3 regions of the Sphingobium sp. TomTYG65 genome follow, and region 1 is predicted to be linked to each of the others. Evidence: predicted binding sites of a transcription regulator. Region 1 holds the regulator's gene; each other region holds the start of a gene.
What was found. Region 1 encodes LexA, which represses DNA repair genes until DNA is damaged. Its sites were predicted from a motif close to GTTCCNCNCTTGTTCT; they were not measured.

Region 1 (4,682 bases):
GCCGGCGGTGCACTTCCACCGCCCATGGTTCCCGGCGAGAGTTGCCGCATCTTCACAGGTGCCCCGCTGCCGCTTGGCGCCGACACCGTCCTCATTCAGGAGGATGCTGATCTTTCAAACGGCTCGCTCAATGCTCGTGGGCCGGCTCTTTCCATCGGCCGCAATGTGCGACCCGCTGCTTCGGATTTCCGTAAGCACCAACTTCTCCTGCCTTCAGGAGCCGCTGTCGGCCCTGCTCAGATAGCGCTCGCCGTCTTGGGTGGGCACGGCGCACTGCCTGTAGGTTCCCGCCCGCGGATCGCCCTGCTCTCCACTGGCAACGAACTTGTGCCACCTGGATCGCCTACACCGCCGGGCCGTCTCCCCTCTTCCAATGCACCTATGCTCGCAGCGATGCTCCGCGCTATCGGTTGCGAGATCCTCGACATCGGCATCATCCCCGATGATCTCGATGCGATGAAGCAGGCGTTCGACCATGCCAGCCAAGCCGACATCATAGTCTCCACCGGCGGCGCGTCAGTGGGCGATCATGACCTCGTCCGCCCCGCATTTACGGGGGTTGGCGGCGATATTGATTTCTGGAAGATCCGCATGCGGCCAGGAAAGCCGCTGATGGCGGGCACGCTGCGCGACGCCATTTTCCTGGGCCTGCCCGGAAATCCGGTCTCAGCCTTCGTGACTGCAACCCTGTTCCTATTGCCGCTCGTCCGGCACATGGCTGGCGCGGCCGATCCCCTGCCCCGCACCGCCGTTGCGACGCTGGCCGCGCCACTACCGGCAACCGGCGATCGGGATGATTATCTTCGCGCCTTCCGCACCGGCGACGGCATGATAGCAGTCACCTCGCAAGATAGCGCTGCGACAGCAGCCATGGCTCAGGCGGACAGTCTCATACTTCGCCCTGCAGGCTCGTCGCCCGCGGCAACGGGTGATCAGGTAACGATCCTCCCCCTCTCCTCATGAGAAAGGGGCCGCAAAGCGGCCCCTCCCCTGGACAAACCGGGCGCTGTTCAGCGCTGTTGCTTGCCGTGATCGCTCTTGTCCTTCTTGCCTTCGCCCATTTGGCCTTGGCGGTTCTCCTGCTGCTGCTGACGGCCGCCTTGGCTTGAACGGTCACCACCCTGCTGGCGGCGCTGATTGCTGTCCTGGTTGTTCTGATTCGCCATCTTACTCTCCTATTCACCCTCTTTTAGGAAGGCGGCCAGATAACGGCTGGATCGCCTGTCCGTTCCTTTCGTTACGGCTTGCGTAAGTTGCTTGACTTGCCTTGTTCCGTTTCCTATGCGTTCTCCATCCGTTCTATGGAGGACAAGCAGGCATGCTGACGCCCAAGCAACAGGAATTGCTCAGCTTCATTCACAACAGGCTAGAGGAAGGCGGTGTATCGCCTTCGTTTGAGGAGATGAAGGAAGCACTCGACCTGCGGTCCAAATCCGGTATCCACCGTTTGATCAATGCCCTGGAAGAACGCGGCTTTATCAGGCGCCTGCCCAACCGGGCTCGAGCACTTGAGGTACTCAAACTTCCAGAGGCAATGCATCGCGCGCCTAAGGCCGTGGTCCAGCCAAAGCCGCAGCTGGCGTCCAAACCGCCGATTGCTGCGAATGATGTGATCGAAATACCCCTTCATGGCCGGATCGCCGCGGGCGTTCCTATAGAGGCGCTGGAAGGGCAAAATATGCTCTCTGTTCCGGCCGCACTCCTTGGTGCGGGCGATCATTATGCATTGGAAGTCTCCGGTGACTCCATGATCGAGGCTGGCATCCTTGATGGCGATTTCGCCCTGATACAGCGGACGGAGGTTGCGCGCGAGGGGCAGATCGTTGTTGCCTTGATCGAGGACAGCGAAGCAACGTTGAAATATTTCCATCGCCAAGGCCCTAAGGTGCGGCTCGACCCAGCCAACAGCGCCTATGAACCGCAAATCTATGACACACAGCAAGTGCGCATCCAGGGAAAGTTGGCGGGCCTCTTGCGCCGCTACAATTGATCTGATGGGCGGGATGCCGGTCGTCTCTAGGGTTGAGTAATCCAGGGATGTGCGTCGCCGGGGACTTTCCCGGTTCGCACTTCCCCATCGTCCAGGTTGATGGCCAGCCCGCCTGTCTGCATCAACAGCCGCCGGTCAGCCTTCAACCAGCGCGGCCGGCACCAAGGGGGAAGGCGACGATCCGCGATGACAATGTCCGCGTGGGCGCAGTCGTTCTCGAGTCTCTCTCTTTCCACCAAATCCCCTGTTCGCGTCAGAAGCAGCCGCCACACGCGGCCACCGCCCGTCAGAGCAACCACGCACAGATCCCTGGAACAATTCGCGTCCGGTAAGTCGGCGAGAGCCGCTAGAGGCCCTTCATAGCCCGCGCTTTCCGCCATCATATCGCGTACATAATCGCCGGCTCGTTCCCGCAAAATTGCCATGCCGCCGCTTCCGGTCCGCACAGCGACATGACGACCGTCAGCCGTCACCAATATGTCGGGCGGCGAAGTTCTGGCTATAACGACCAGCCCAACGACGACCGGCGCCATCCCAATCCATCGCCAGCCGCTTCGCCATAAGAGACAGCAGAGGCCACCCAGCACCATCATGCCGAATATGAAGTTCGGCACCACAGGGGCAGTCATCACTGCCCAGGGACTCGCTGCCACGCTGTGCGCAATCCACAGCAGCAGGTCGAGAGCCCTCGCCGTCAGCCACCATGCAGGCGCTCCCAACCCGATGAGGTCCAGCACTAATGCCAGCGCTTCCAGCGGCATGACGACAAAAGTGGTAAGCGGAATCGCTATCAGATTGGCAAATGCGCCCATCATCCCCGCCTTGTGGAAGTGAAAAAGCGCGATCGGCGCCAACACTAGTTCCACCGCAAAGCCGGTCAGGAGCAAGACGGCCAGGGAGCGCCCGAGACGCGTGACTGTTCGCTCATCCCGCGCAGCTGCAAAGGCGCGAAAGCTGGGGTACTCGCCCAAGGCGACGATTGCAATCACGGCAGCGAAGCTCATCTGAAAACTTGGTCCGGCCAGCGCCTCCGGCCAGAGCAACAGCACCAGCAGCGCCCCGGCAGCGATCAGCCGCAGCGTGATCGCTTCACGGCCGAGGGCAAGTCCCCCCAACACCAACAGCGCTGCGATGCAGGAACGAACCGTCGGCACTTCCGCGCCCGTCAGCAGCGTGTATCCGATACCTGCCAGCGCTCCGCCACCCGCAGCGACCAGCATCAATGGCCAGTCGAGCGCAGCTCGCCGGCTCAACGCCATAATCCGCATCAGCAGGAAAACGACTCCCCCGATCAGGGCAGTCACATGCAGCCCGCTGATAGACAGCAAATGAGCAAGGCCGCTGCGCCGCATCGCCTCGGCATCCTTCTCGGCAATGGCGCCCTGATCTCCGGTCGCAAGCGCTGCGGCGATACCTGCCCCGTCGCCGTCCGCTTTTTGCAAAATATGTGCGAATAAGCGGTTGCGCAGCGGCGGTGCTTCGTCCGACCGCCGTAAGACGGTGATAGGTTTCAGCGCGCGCCCTGTAGCTCCGATTCCTTGGAAATAGGCGCGTCGGGCAAAATCATAGCCGCCTGGCAGACTGGCGGGGGCAGGCGGCATCAGCCGCGCTCGAAACCGGATGACCGCGCGGCGCCCGAACCCAGCAGTTACGTCCGCTGCCGCTACATTCACACGGATCAATGGAGGCAGAGCAGACGGATCGACCGGCCGGATTGCTACGCGACTCATCTGCTGAGCGGGCACTGCATCGGCGGATATGACTTCGCCCGTCAGCTCCAGGAAGATGGGCCGGGGCAGCGGAGCTGTGCCGAATATGGCCGCTTTTCCCCAGATAAGCAGACAGCCCACACAGGCGAGCAGGCTCCCCAGCACCACCATCTGCCGCAACCGCGCGCCCGAGGGCATAAGGCATCCAACGCTCGCCAGCGCAATCGCACCGCAACAGAAAGCAAGCCATTCCAGACGGTTAGGGAGAGATAACCAAGCAGTGATGCCAATTCCCAGCGCCACCGGAACCCACAGGCCCAGTTGCTCGCGCTCCTCTTCGAGCCATTGCTCCAGCCCCACAAATAAGCGTTGCCCCGCCTGCCCGATATTCCGGCCAACGGAGGTTTGTCGTGGCTTAAAAGCCATGCTAGGGGGCGTCGCGTTCATGGATGAGCAAGGCGGATGTCGGGGAATAAAACGGTGAATGCAACGGGTTTGAACAAGCAAGTCGTGACCCGCTTTGCGCCATCGCCGACGGGCTTCCTTCACATCGGCGGCGCGCGCACCGCTTTGTTCAACTGGTTATTCGCCCGGCATCACGGCGGCAAGTTCTTGTTGCGGATCGAAGATACAGATCGCGCGCGCTCGACCGAAGAAGCTGTGGCAGCGATCTTCGATGGGCTCGAATGGCTCGGCCTTGCCGGCGATGAGCCTGCAGTTTTCCAATTCGAACGCTCGGTTCGCCATGCCGAGGTCGCCAATCAGTTGCTTGCGGGCGGCCACGCCTATCGCTGCTATGCTACGCCGGAAGAGCTTGCCGAATTGCGCGAGCAGCAGCGGGCCGCCAAGCAGCCGATGCGCTACGACGGCCGGTGGCGCGACCGCGATCCTTCTGAAGCACCTGCAGGCACCCCTTTCGTGATCCGGCTGAAGGCGCCCAAGGAGGGCGAAACGGTTATCGAAGATGCGGTGCAAGGCCGCGT
Region 2 (4,682 bases), 460 kb from region 1:
AGCCATGCTGCTTTCTTCTTCAACATGTTCGGGCGGCAGTTCGCCCACAAATCTTGAAGGGATGGAACTGGTCCATTGCCCATAAATCCGGCGGTTCGCGGCATGCAGGATGATGCACAGCTTCCGCGCGCGTGTGATTGCCACATAGGCGAGTCGGCGCTCTTCCTCCAAACTGTTGAGGCCGCCTTCGTCCAGTGCTCTCTGGGAAGGGAAAATGCCCTCTTCCCAGCCGGCAAGAAACACGGTGTCGAACTCCAGTCCCTTGGCGGCGTGGATGGTCATGATCGTGACCTTGCGCTCGTCGGCCTGCGCATCGTTGTCCATGACCAGCGACACATGCTCTAGGAACGCGCCAAGCGTCTCATATTCCTCCATGGCGCGGGTAAGTTCGTTGAGATTCTCTAGACGGCCGGCGCTTTCCGCCGTGCGCTCGGCCTGCAACATGGCCGTGTAGCCGCTTTCGTCCAGAATTTGCCGAGCGAGTTCGGCGTGAGGAAGCTGCGCGGCACGGTCGCGCCAGCGCGCCAGGTCGCCGATGAACGCGCCCAAGCTGCGGCGCGCCTGGGGCGTCATTTCGTCCGTGTCGAGAATGCGCGCGGCCGCGAGCGCGAGAGGAACGCCCTCCGCGCGTGCAAGGCGATGCAGCTTTTCGAGAGCCTTGTCGCCCAGGCCGCGTTTGGGGACATTGACAATCCTTTCGAAGGCCAGATCGTCTGCGGGTTGATTGACGAGCCGCAAATAAGCCAGGGCATCTCTGATTTCCGCGCGTTCGTAAAAGCGAAAGCCCCCGACGATCCGATAAGGCATGCCGATCTGGATAAAGCGGTCTTCGAACTCACGCGTCTGGTGCTGAGCCCTGACCAATATCGCGACCTCGTCGAGCGATTTGCCAGACCGCTCTATAGTTTCTATCTCGTCGCCAACGCGACGCGCTTCCTCCGGGCCATCCCATACGCCGATGATGCGAACCTTCTCGCCAACGTCGATGTCGGTCCAGAGAGTCTTGCCAAGCCGGTTGCCATTCTCCGCGATGACGCCGGAAGCAGCGCCCAGGATATGCGGCGTGGAACGGTAATTCTGTTCAAGCCGAACGATCTTTGCGCCCGGAAAGTCTTTTTCAAATCGCAGGATATTGGCGACTTCCGCGCCGCGCCAGGAGTAAATGGATTGATCGTCGTCGCCGACGCAGCAAATATTCTTGCGCTGCTGAGCGAGCAGACGGAGCCAGAGATATTGGCTGCTATTAGTATCCTGATATTCGTCCACCATCACGTAGCGGAAACGCTGCTGATAGCTTTCCAGCACATCGCGGTGACGCTTTAAAATCGTGAGGACATGGAGCAGGAGGTCGCCGAAATCACACGCGTTAACATCCCGCAGCCGCGCCTGATAGGCGGCATAGAGCTTTTGCCCACGCCCGTTCGCATAGGCCTCGCTCTCTCCCGCGCCGATCTCCTCGGGGGTCAATCCCTTATTCTTCCATTGGTCGATCAAGCCGCCGAGTTGCCGGGCGGGCCAGCGCTTTTCGTCAATGCCTTCAGTCTGGATCAATTGCTTCATCAGGCGAAGCTGGTCATCGGTATCCAGGATGGTAAAGTTGGATTGCAGGCCGACCAGCTCGGCGTGGCGGCGCAGCATCTTGGCGGCGATCGCGTGAAAGGTGCCGAGCCAAGGCATGCCTTCCACAGCCGGGCCAATCATTCGACCGACGCGCTCGCGCATCTCGCGCGCAGCCTTGTTGGTGAAGGTCACGGCCAGAATTTCCGATGGGTAAGCCCGGCGAGTGGCGATTAGATGGGCCAGGCGTGCCGTCAGCGCAGCAGTTTTGCCCGTGCCGGCACCGGCAAGCACGAGCACCGGCCCTTCGGTCGTAAGCACGGCCTCTCGCTGCGGAGCGTTGAGACCCTGAAGATAGGCTGGATCATCGGGCGAAGGGGCAGGCAGGGTCATGGCCAACAACTAGGAAGCGGGGGGCGAAGGAGCAAGAGCCATGCCCTTGCACGATAGTTGGTTCTATGAGAACAAAAGGCGAATCATGCAAGGAGAAAGGACATGGCGACAGGGCGGTGTCAGTGTGGAGCCATCCAGTTCGAAGTGCAGGGTGAACCAGTTTACAGCGCGCTCTGTCATTGCTCGGACTGCCGCAGGAGCGCAGGCGCACCGATGGTCGGATGGGCGCTCTTTCCCGAAGAGCAGGTCAAGGTGAGCGGCGAGCCGAGGGAATATCAGTCATCGGAAAATGTTACACGGCAGTTTTGCGCCACATGCGGAACGGGGCTCTTCTACCGTAACCCGGCTGCCTTTCCCGGCATGGTGGATATACAGACAGCCACGCTGGACGATCAGTCCGCCTTTCCTCCGGCTATTCATGTGCAATGGGCGGAAGCGGCTCCGTGGATGGGGAAGGTGCATGAGCACCCCCGATTTGATCGCTATCCAGAAAAATAAGTAGCCGTAAGTGGTCGCTTGGCGGCAGCTAAGCAACGGTTCGTCGACCATATCGGAACGCCTGCGTCACTGATCCGGTTCTTCACCATCTAAGAGGGGGTGATGAACAGGAAAGGACGACCCGATGAAATCCATCATGCTTGCAGGCGCCGCATTGTTGGCCTTTGGCGCAGGCGCTTCCGGGATTGCGCTCGCGCAGGGCGGCGCGGGTAGCGTGGGTCAGCCGCCCGCCACGGATACGATGCCGCCGGGAGAGCCTGCTGTTCCCGCGACCCCCGCTACGCCAGCGACCCCGGGTGGGATGGGTGAGTCCGCGACGCCCGCAACACCTGCTACGCCGGCCGATCCCAACGCGGGTCAGCCCACTGGTGCGGTTCCGCCGAGCACGGGCATGGCGCCTGCGCCCGCAGGCGTACCCACCGATCCGACTGCGCCTGTCGGGAGTTCGGCTAATCCAGTTACGGTCGGAGGCAATATGACCCCGCCGCCAGCTGGCGGTAAGGACTATCCGTTGTGCAGCAGGACGGTGCAGGACAGCTGCATCAATCCGGGCGAAGCGCCTCGGTCGAAGCGGGCTGCGCGCAGGCATCGCTAGAGGATGAGGGGAGGCTGGGCAGCGCGGCGATAAGCGCCGCAAGCCCAGCCTTGTCCCGCGCTGCATCGGCCAAGCTGTGTTGGTCGAGGACGGCGAGGAAGGCGGCGGTTGCCGCCTTCAATATGCCGGAAAGACCACATGCGGAACGGAGGGCGCAGCCGCCGCAGTCGGCGAGATTCATGTCGGTTTCCGTATGGCGGATCACGTCGCCCAGCATGATCCCCTCAGGCGAGCGGGCGAGGGTGAAGCCGCCGCCGCGTCCGCGCTGGGTTGCGATAAAATCGCCTTGGCCCAGATGATGGACGACTTTCATCAGATGATTGCGCGATAGGCCGTAGCTGTCGGCGATCTCTGCGATGGTCGCGCGGCCGGTGGGCGACACCGCCAAATGGATGAGGACGCGCAGGGCGTAGTCGGTGTGGCGGGTCAATTGCATGAAGGAATGCGTTAAAAGAACGACGTTCCAGGATCAAACATGTATCGTATTTACATGTTAAAACATGCAACGTAAATGCACCTTTGTTGAGTCTCCAGCCAAAGGGGTGCATTTATGAGCCAGCTCACCGCTGAAACCATCGCGATCGTCAAGGCAACTGCTCCGGCGCTGCGTAGCCATGGCGTGGAGATCACCACCGCCATGTACAAGCGGCTTTTCCAGGACCCGTCGATCAAGGACATGTTCGATCAAGCCGCGCAGGCAAGCGGCGAGCAGCCCAAGCGGCTGGCTGTGGCGATCCTGGGTTATGCGGAGAATATCGACAAGTTGCAGGCGCTGGAGGGCGCGGTGGCGCGGATGGTGCAGCGGCATGTCGAGACGGGCGTCAAAGCGGAGCATTATCCCAAGGTCGCGGAGGCGCTGCTGCCCGCGATACGCGACGTACTGGGCGAAGGGGTCGCAACGGACGCGGTTCTAAATGCCTGGGGCAAAGCCTATTGGTTCCTGGCCGAGATTTTGATCGGCAAGGAGGTGCAGGCCTACGAGGATGCTGAGGCTGCTTGAATGACGAGCGGGCGTTTGGGGCGTCCCCCTCTCCCCAACCCTCTCCCCTGAAGGGGAGAGCGGATCAGGTTTGCGCCCTCAGCAACGTCAGGCGTGCTTTTCCGACGTCTCGGGTGGCGTCGATGGCGAAGCCCTTGACTTCCACATCTTCGCGGCGGTCGGTTTCTATGCTGATCCAGGTCGCGGCGCTGGTCCAGCCAAGGCGGCTGAGCTTGTCGAGAGCCACGGCGCCTGCGCCGCTATTATAGGGCGGGTCCATGAAGATGAGGTCGAGCGGCTTTGGCGCTGGGCCCAGCGAGAGAACGCTACTCTGGCGGATGTCGGGGCGTAGGCCCAGCTTGTCGCCATTAACGCGGATCGCGTCCAGCGCGGCGCGGTCCTGTTCGACGAAGAGGCAGCTTGCCGCGCCGCGGGACAAGGCTTCGAACCCCAGCGCTCCTGAACCGGCGAAAAAGTCGCCGACGCTAAGCCCTTCGAAGGAGCCGATGCGGCTTAGCAGCATGGAAAAAAGGGTTTCGCGCGTGCGATCGGCGGTGGGGCGGGTGGTGTCGCCTTTGGGAGCTACTAGCGGGCGGCCTCGCCATTGGCCTGCGATTATTCTCATTCTTGGCGTCCGTGTAGAAGGAGAGCGCCCTTCGA
Region 3 (4,682 bases), 1.4 Mb from region 1:
AACAGCCCGTGGATATACCAGCGCGGATGGCGGGCTTCTGCGCCGTACAGGCCGTGGCGAAAAATCCAATAGCGCCGCCCGCGTGCGTCCTCGATCCGGTAATAATCCCGGGTGAGGCCGGTGCTTTCGCCCTCCACAGCGCCATCCTTCGCTTTCCACCATTCAGGCGAAATCCGCTCGGGTCCTTCATAGCGGGTCACTTCATGAGCCGCGCGGCGCCAGCGGAAATGATGCGGCGGGCCGTCGGGCACCTCTGCGATTACCTCGATAGGCTGGGGCGGATCGAACAAATGGATGGGGCGCATCGGCGGATCACCTGGCTCGGACTGGCGCGGCCAGCTGGACGGGGTGCGGCTTTCAACGGCAGGCAAGGCCAACTGCGCCTGTTCGGGAATATGGCTGTCGCGCGGTTCCAAGCGTTGGATGCGCGCCCGGCCCACCCGGACGGAAAGGCGATCGATGAGCGCGGCAATCTCTTCCTCGCGGCGCGCTTCTCCCCCCTCCAACGCTAATTGGGTGGCAGCCATCGCTTCGGCCTGGGATATGGTAAGGCGCAGCATGTCGAAACCGAAGCCGGGATCGAGCGGGTCGGACAGGCTGTCGATCCGCTCCTGCACCAGTCGCATGATGGAAGGCGCGTCGCGCACGGGCAGACTGGTTTCGATCCGCAGAGGAAAGGCGAGGCCATCGGTGCGAAAAAATAAAATCTCGAACCGGCGTCCACCCTGCCCACGTTCGCCAAGACGTTCGCCCGCTTCCACAGCCATCTCTTCCAAGGTTCGAAGCGCATAGGCGGTGCTGCCCACCGGTTCGGCAAAGCGGCGTTCAACGCGTACTGCGGGATGCGGACGACGTGGGGCAAGGGGACGGTGGCCGAGGCCCAGCAAGCGGTGAAGGGCGTCAACCGCCTCTTCACCAAAGCGTGCAGCGAGAGTCGGCGCGGGACGAGCGGCGAGGTCTCCCACCGTGCGCAGCCCCGCGCGACGCAGCGCGAGCGTGCTTTCTTCTTCGAGTCCAAGCGCTTCGATCGGCAGGCGGCGTAAAGCGCCCTCCTCATCGGCGGCGGGAACTGAGGCGAAGCGGGCCAGCGCATGGGCGCCCTCCGGCGTGCCCGCCAGCGCATGGCGCACCCGCATGCCGTGCCGTTCCAGCCGTTCGACCGCCGCACGCGCCAAAGCTTCCTCACCATTCCAGAGATGCGCGCAGCCGCTGATGTCGAGCATCAATCCCTGGGGTGGGCCAAGCGCTGCACTCGGCGTATAGCGAGCGCACCCGTCGCAAAGCCGCTCCAGCCAATCCTGATCGGCATGGGGATCGGCTTCGAACACACGCAGATCAGGTTGGCGCGCTTGTGCATCGGCCAGCGTCATGCCCGCGCTGAGGCCAATTGCCAGCGCATCAGCGTCCAGTGCCATGAGCCGCATCGCCCCGCGCACCGTTTCGACAATGACGGCGGGGGCATCCTGCCCTCGGGCCGTCCAGAGATCCTGCCGCGCGATGCGCAGCCGGTCGAGCGGGAGGAAGGGGAACCACAGCGCCAGATAGCGGCGTGTCCGCGCTGTCGCTTCTCCGGTCATGGCGTTCATCACATTCTTCTCCAAAGACGCCTCGGTCGCTGTCCCACACAAGGCGCCATGTCATGCCGTCGGGTCCTGACCGGCGGCGCAGCAGGCTAAGATCAAAGGCGCTCATTCCCGGTGCATTGCCCGGCAGCGGCACGGAAGGCGCTGCCCTCACCCTCCAGCGCGTGTCGGCTGCGCTTGGCGTCGGATCAGCGCCGATACGCAGCAGAAAAGCGGTAACACCTGATGCTTCCGCCGCGAGCGCCAAGCGACGGCTAGCGGTCAGGTCCATGAGTGGCGCGCGCCCGCGCAGTTCGATCACGAGCGCGCCAAGTGCGGGGCAACGCAAGGCATCGACTGCCGCGCGCAACAGCAACGCTTCATCCTTCATGACGCCGATCAGCAAGTGAGCGGGATCTATTCCGAGTGCGGCGAGACCCGGACCATAAGGCTGCCCGGCCGTTCCATTGGCGGGGCGGAGCCAGAACAGAGGAGAGCTTCCCGCTGCAAGATGGGCGAAGATCAGGGAAAGACCCGCTACAGCGCCTTCATCATCATCATTTCCGAGCAGTTCATGCACCCGGCCCTTAGCCAGGCCGCCGTGCAACGTCTGGTCAAAATCTAAACGCCCCGTTGCGATCCGCGCACTGGTGGGGGCGGCTGGAATTCCTTCCAACGATGCGATGTGCCGCCTGAGGGCTGCAAGCGTGTTCACCGACTCGACCATATAAATGTTCTCTATATGTTCTTTTCGGCGATGGCCTGCTTCCTGTCAATGAGGTGCGCCACAGTTTGAAAAAGGAGATGTCCGTTTCACCTCCGTTACACAATTTGGCCATCATCCAGAAAAGTTCCCCACGCCCGTGATGTGCGGAGCTAATCTATATTTATGGACACGCCCCTGATCGCCTCGCTTACCCAGGCCCCTTCCCTCCTGGCACGCCGCATTTCTTCAGCCCGTAGCCTGCGATTGGTATCCAGCGCTGCGACTGCCCTTCTAGCCTCCTATCCAAAATCAGGCCGGACATGGCTGAGATTTATTCTGGCGCAGTATTTCCTCGCATCGCGAGAATATTCGCCGATCACGACGCAGAGCATGTTCACCTTTGCGCCAAATTTCGATTTGGATCCGGTGCGCGGCATACCGGCTTTCGTGCGCAGATCGGAGGACGCGTCCTTTCCTTTGGTCCCTTCAACCCATCTTCGCTTTAAACCAACTTTGCCCAGTCGGCTTCCCGTCATATTCCTGATCCGTGATCCGCGGGCGGTACTCATTTCTGATTATCACCATGTCACGCGGCACAAGATGTCCTTCCGCGGTAGCATTGATGATTTCCTTGCCGATGAAGACAGAGGTCTTCCGCACTACATCAAATATATGAACAGCTGGGCGGCCGGGCTCGCACGACATGATCACCACATCATATATTATGAGGATCTGCTAGATAATACAGAGTCTGAGGTAGAAAAAATGCTCGGCTTCCTCGGCGAACCGGTCAATTATCAAGCGTTACGATATGCTGTGGAAAATTCATCCTTTGAAAAATTGAAAGCATTGGAACTGGCGCAGGGCATTCCTGGCCATGACTACGACAGGTCTGACGCGGATGCCTTACGGATAAGAAAAGGACAATCCGATAGTTTCCGTGAAGAACTGACAATTGAGCAGCAAAAGTTCATAGAAGACAGCTGCAAATCCCAGCTGAACAGGCGCATGCTGCCGAAGCTGGAGCGGTACGGCTTTCTCGACACGCACTCACCCGCCGCTGCCAGTCAGCTCGGAATCATGAAACCCGAGATACTGAAGGAACCAGGGCATGATTTTACAATCAAGCGCCGCCTCGCGAATCTCGGAGTCCAGTTGCTGAGCGAAGCGATGGTCATCATCGGCCTTGCCGCTATGCTCATCGCGCCTCCCATCTTGGCGATCGAGGCAGGCGAATGGCTGTTCCGGCGCGAATGGGACGGCCATTCGCTAGAGGATGGCCTAGCCCTGTTCGGGATCGATCGGGTCGGCCCAGTAGAAACGCCGACTGAGCAAGTCCTGGACGTTCTTTTAGCGCTCCCACTGACGATTACCCTGTTCCTCTACGGCCTGCTCATGCTTCTGGCCGGAGTGCATTTTGGAGATTGGGGACTGCAAGGTGTAAGGCTCAAGAAGAGGCTTGCGGTCCAGCAGGGGCGCATACCTCGTAAAAAGGTGCACAAGAAGCAACCGTCCGACCTTGAGCACGCATGATTTAAGCGCGCCCCAATCCGATCGGTCACACAGCCAAGGCGAAGGTAAAAGGCCCGCCCCGCAGTGAAGCGCAGGCGGGCCTTTTCAGTGCGTGAAACGAGAGGCGAGCAAAGCCGCGCAACTGTCCTGCGGCTGATCCGGCCGCAGGCGCTTGCCGCGCTTATTCGCCATCATCCTCCGCTTCGGGTCCGGTCATCATCCCTTCTGCGACCTCTTCGGTCTTGCCGCGGATCGCCCGTTCCAGACGGTCCGCCATTTCGGGATTCTCCTTAAGGAAGGTCTTGGCGTTCTCGCGACCCTGGCCAATGCGGACTGAGTCATAGGAGAACCAGGCGCCCGACTTCTCGACGACGCCAGCTTTGACGCCAAGGTCGAGAATCTCGCCGATCTTCGAAATGCCCTCACCATACATGATGTCGAATTCGACCTGCTTGAACGGCGGAGCGACCTTGTTCTTCACAACCTTCACGCGGGTTGCGTTACCAACGATATCGTCCCGATCCTTAATCTGACCGGTGCGACGAATATCGAGACGGACAGAGGCGTAGAATTTGAGCGCATTGCCGCCAGTCGTCGTTTCCGGATTTCCGTACATGACGCCGATTTTCATGCGGACCTGATTGATGAAGATGACCAGGCACTTCGAACGCGAGATCGAGCCGGTCAGCTTCCGCAATGCCTGGCTCATCAAGCGGGCCTGCAGGCCGACATGGCTGTCGCCCATCTCGCCTTCAATTTCCGCGCGAGGCACAAGCGCCGCCACCGAGTCCACCACCAGAACGTCGATGGCGTTGGAACGAACAAGGGTATCGACGATCTCCAACGCCTGTTCGCCGGTATCGGGCTGAGACACGATCAATTCGTCGATATCGACGCCCAGC

Region 2: the regulator LexA is predicted to act here: its motif matches at 2,019-2,034, upstream of ACZ5Y5_RS04030 (ATP-dependent helicase).
Region 3: the regulator LexA is predicted to act here: its motif matches at 2,296-2,311, upstream of ACZ5Y5_RS13375 (ImuA family protein).

What each region holds. Positions count from the first base shown of each region.
Region 1 is NZ_AP027330.1:1,260,269-1,264,950, forward strand. It holds gene ACZ5Y5_RS06315 (molybdopterin molybdotransferase MoeA) at 1-963, shown strand, start outside; gene ACZ5Y5_RS06320 (hypothetical protein) at 1,011-1,166, opposite strand; gene lexA (transcriptional repressor LexA) at 1,319-1,990, shown strand; gene ACZ5Y5_RS06330 (ComEC/Rec2 family competence protein) at 2,017-4,125, opposite strand; gene gltX (glutamate--tRNA ligase) at 4,162-4,682, shown strand, end outside.
Region 2 is NZ_AP027330.1:800,722-805,403, forward strand. It holds gene ACZ5Y5_RS04030 (ATP-dependent helicase) at 1-1,950, opposite strand, end outside; gene ACZ5Y5_RS04035 (GFA family protein) at 2,053-2,448, shown strand; gene ACZ5Y5_RS04040 (Fe-S oxidoreductase) at 2,573-3,043, shown strand; gene ACZ5Y5_RS04045 (RrF2 family transcriptional regulator) at 2,991-3,479, opposite strand; gene ACZ5Y5_RS04050 (globin domain-containing protein) at 3,594-4,043, shown strand; gene rsmD (16S rRNA (guanine(966)-N(2))-methyltransferase RsmD) at 4,108-4,647, opposite strand.
Region 3 is NZ_AP027330.1:2,691,229-2,695,910, reverse strand. It holds gene ACZ5Y5_RS13380 (Y-family DNA polymerase) at 1-1,424, opposite strand, end outside; gene ACZ5Y5_RS13375 (ImuA family protein) at 1,399-2,289, opposite strand; gene ACZ5Y5_RS13370 (sulfotransferase domain-containing protein) at 2,452-3,801, shown strand; gene recA (recombinase RecA) at 3,962-4,682, opposite strand, start outside.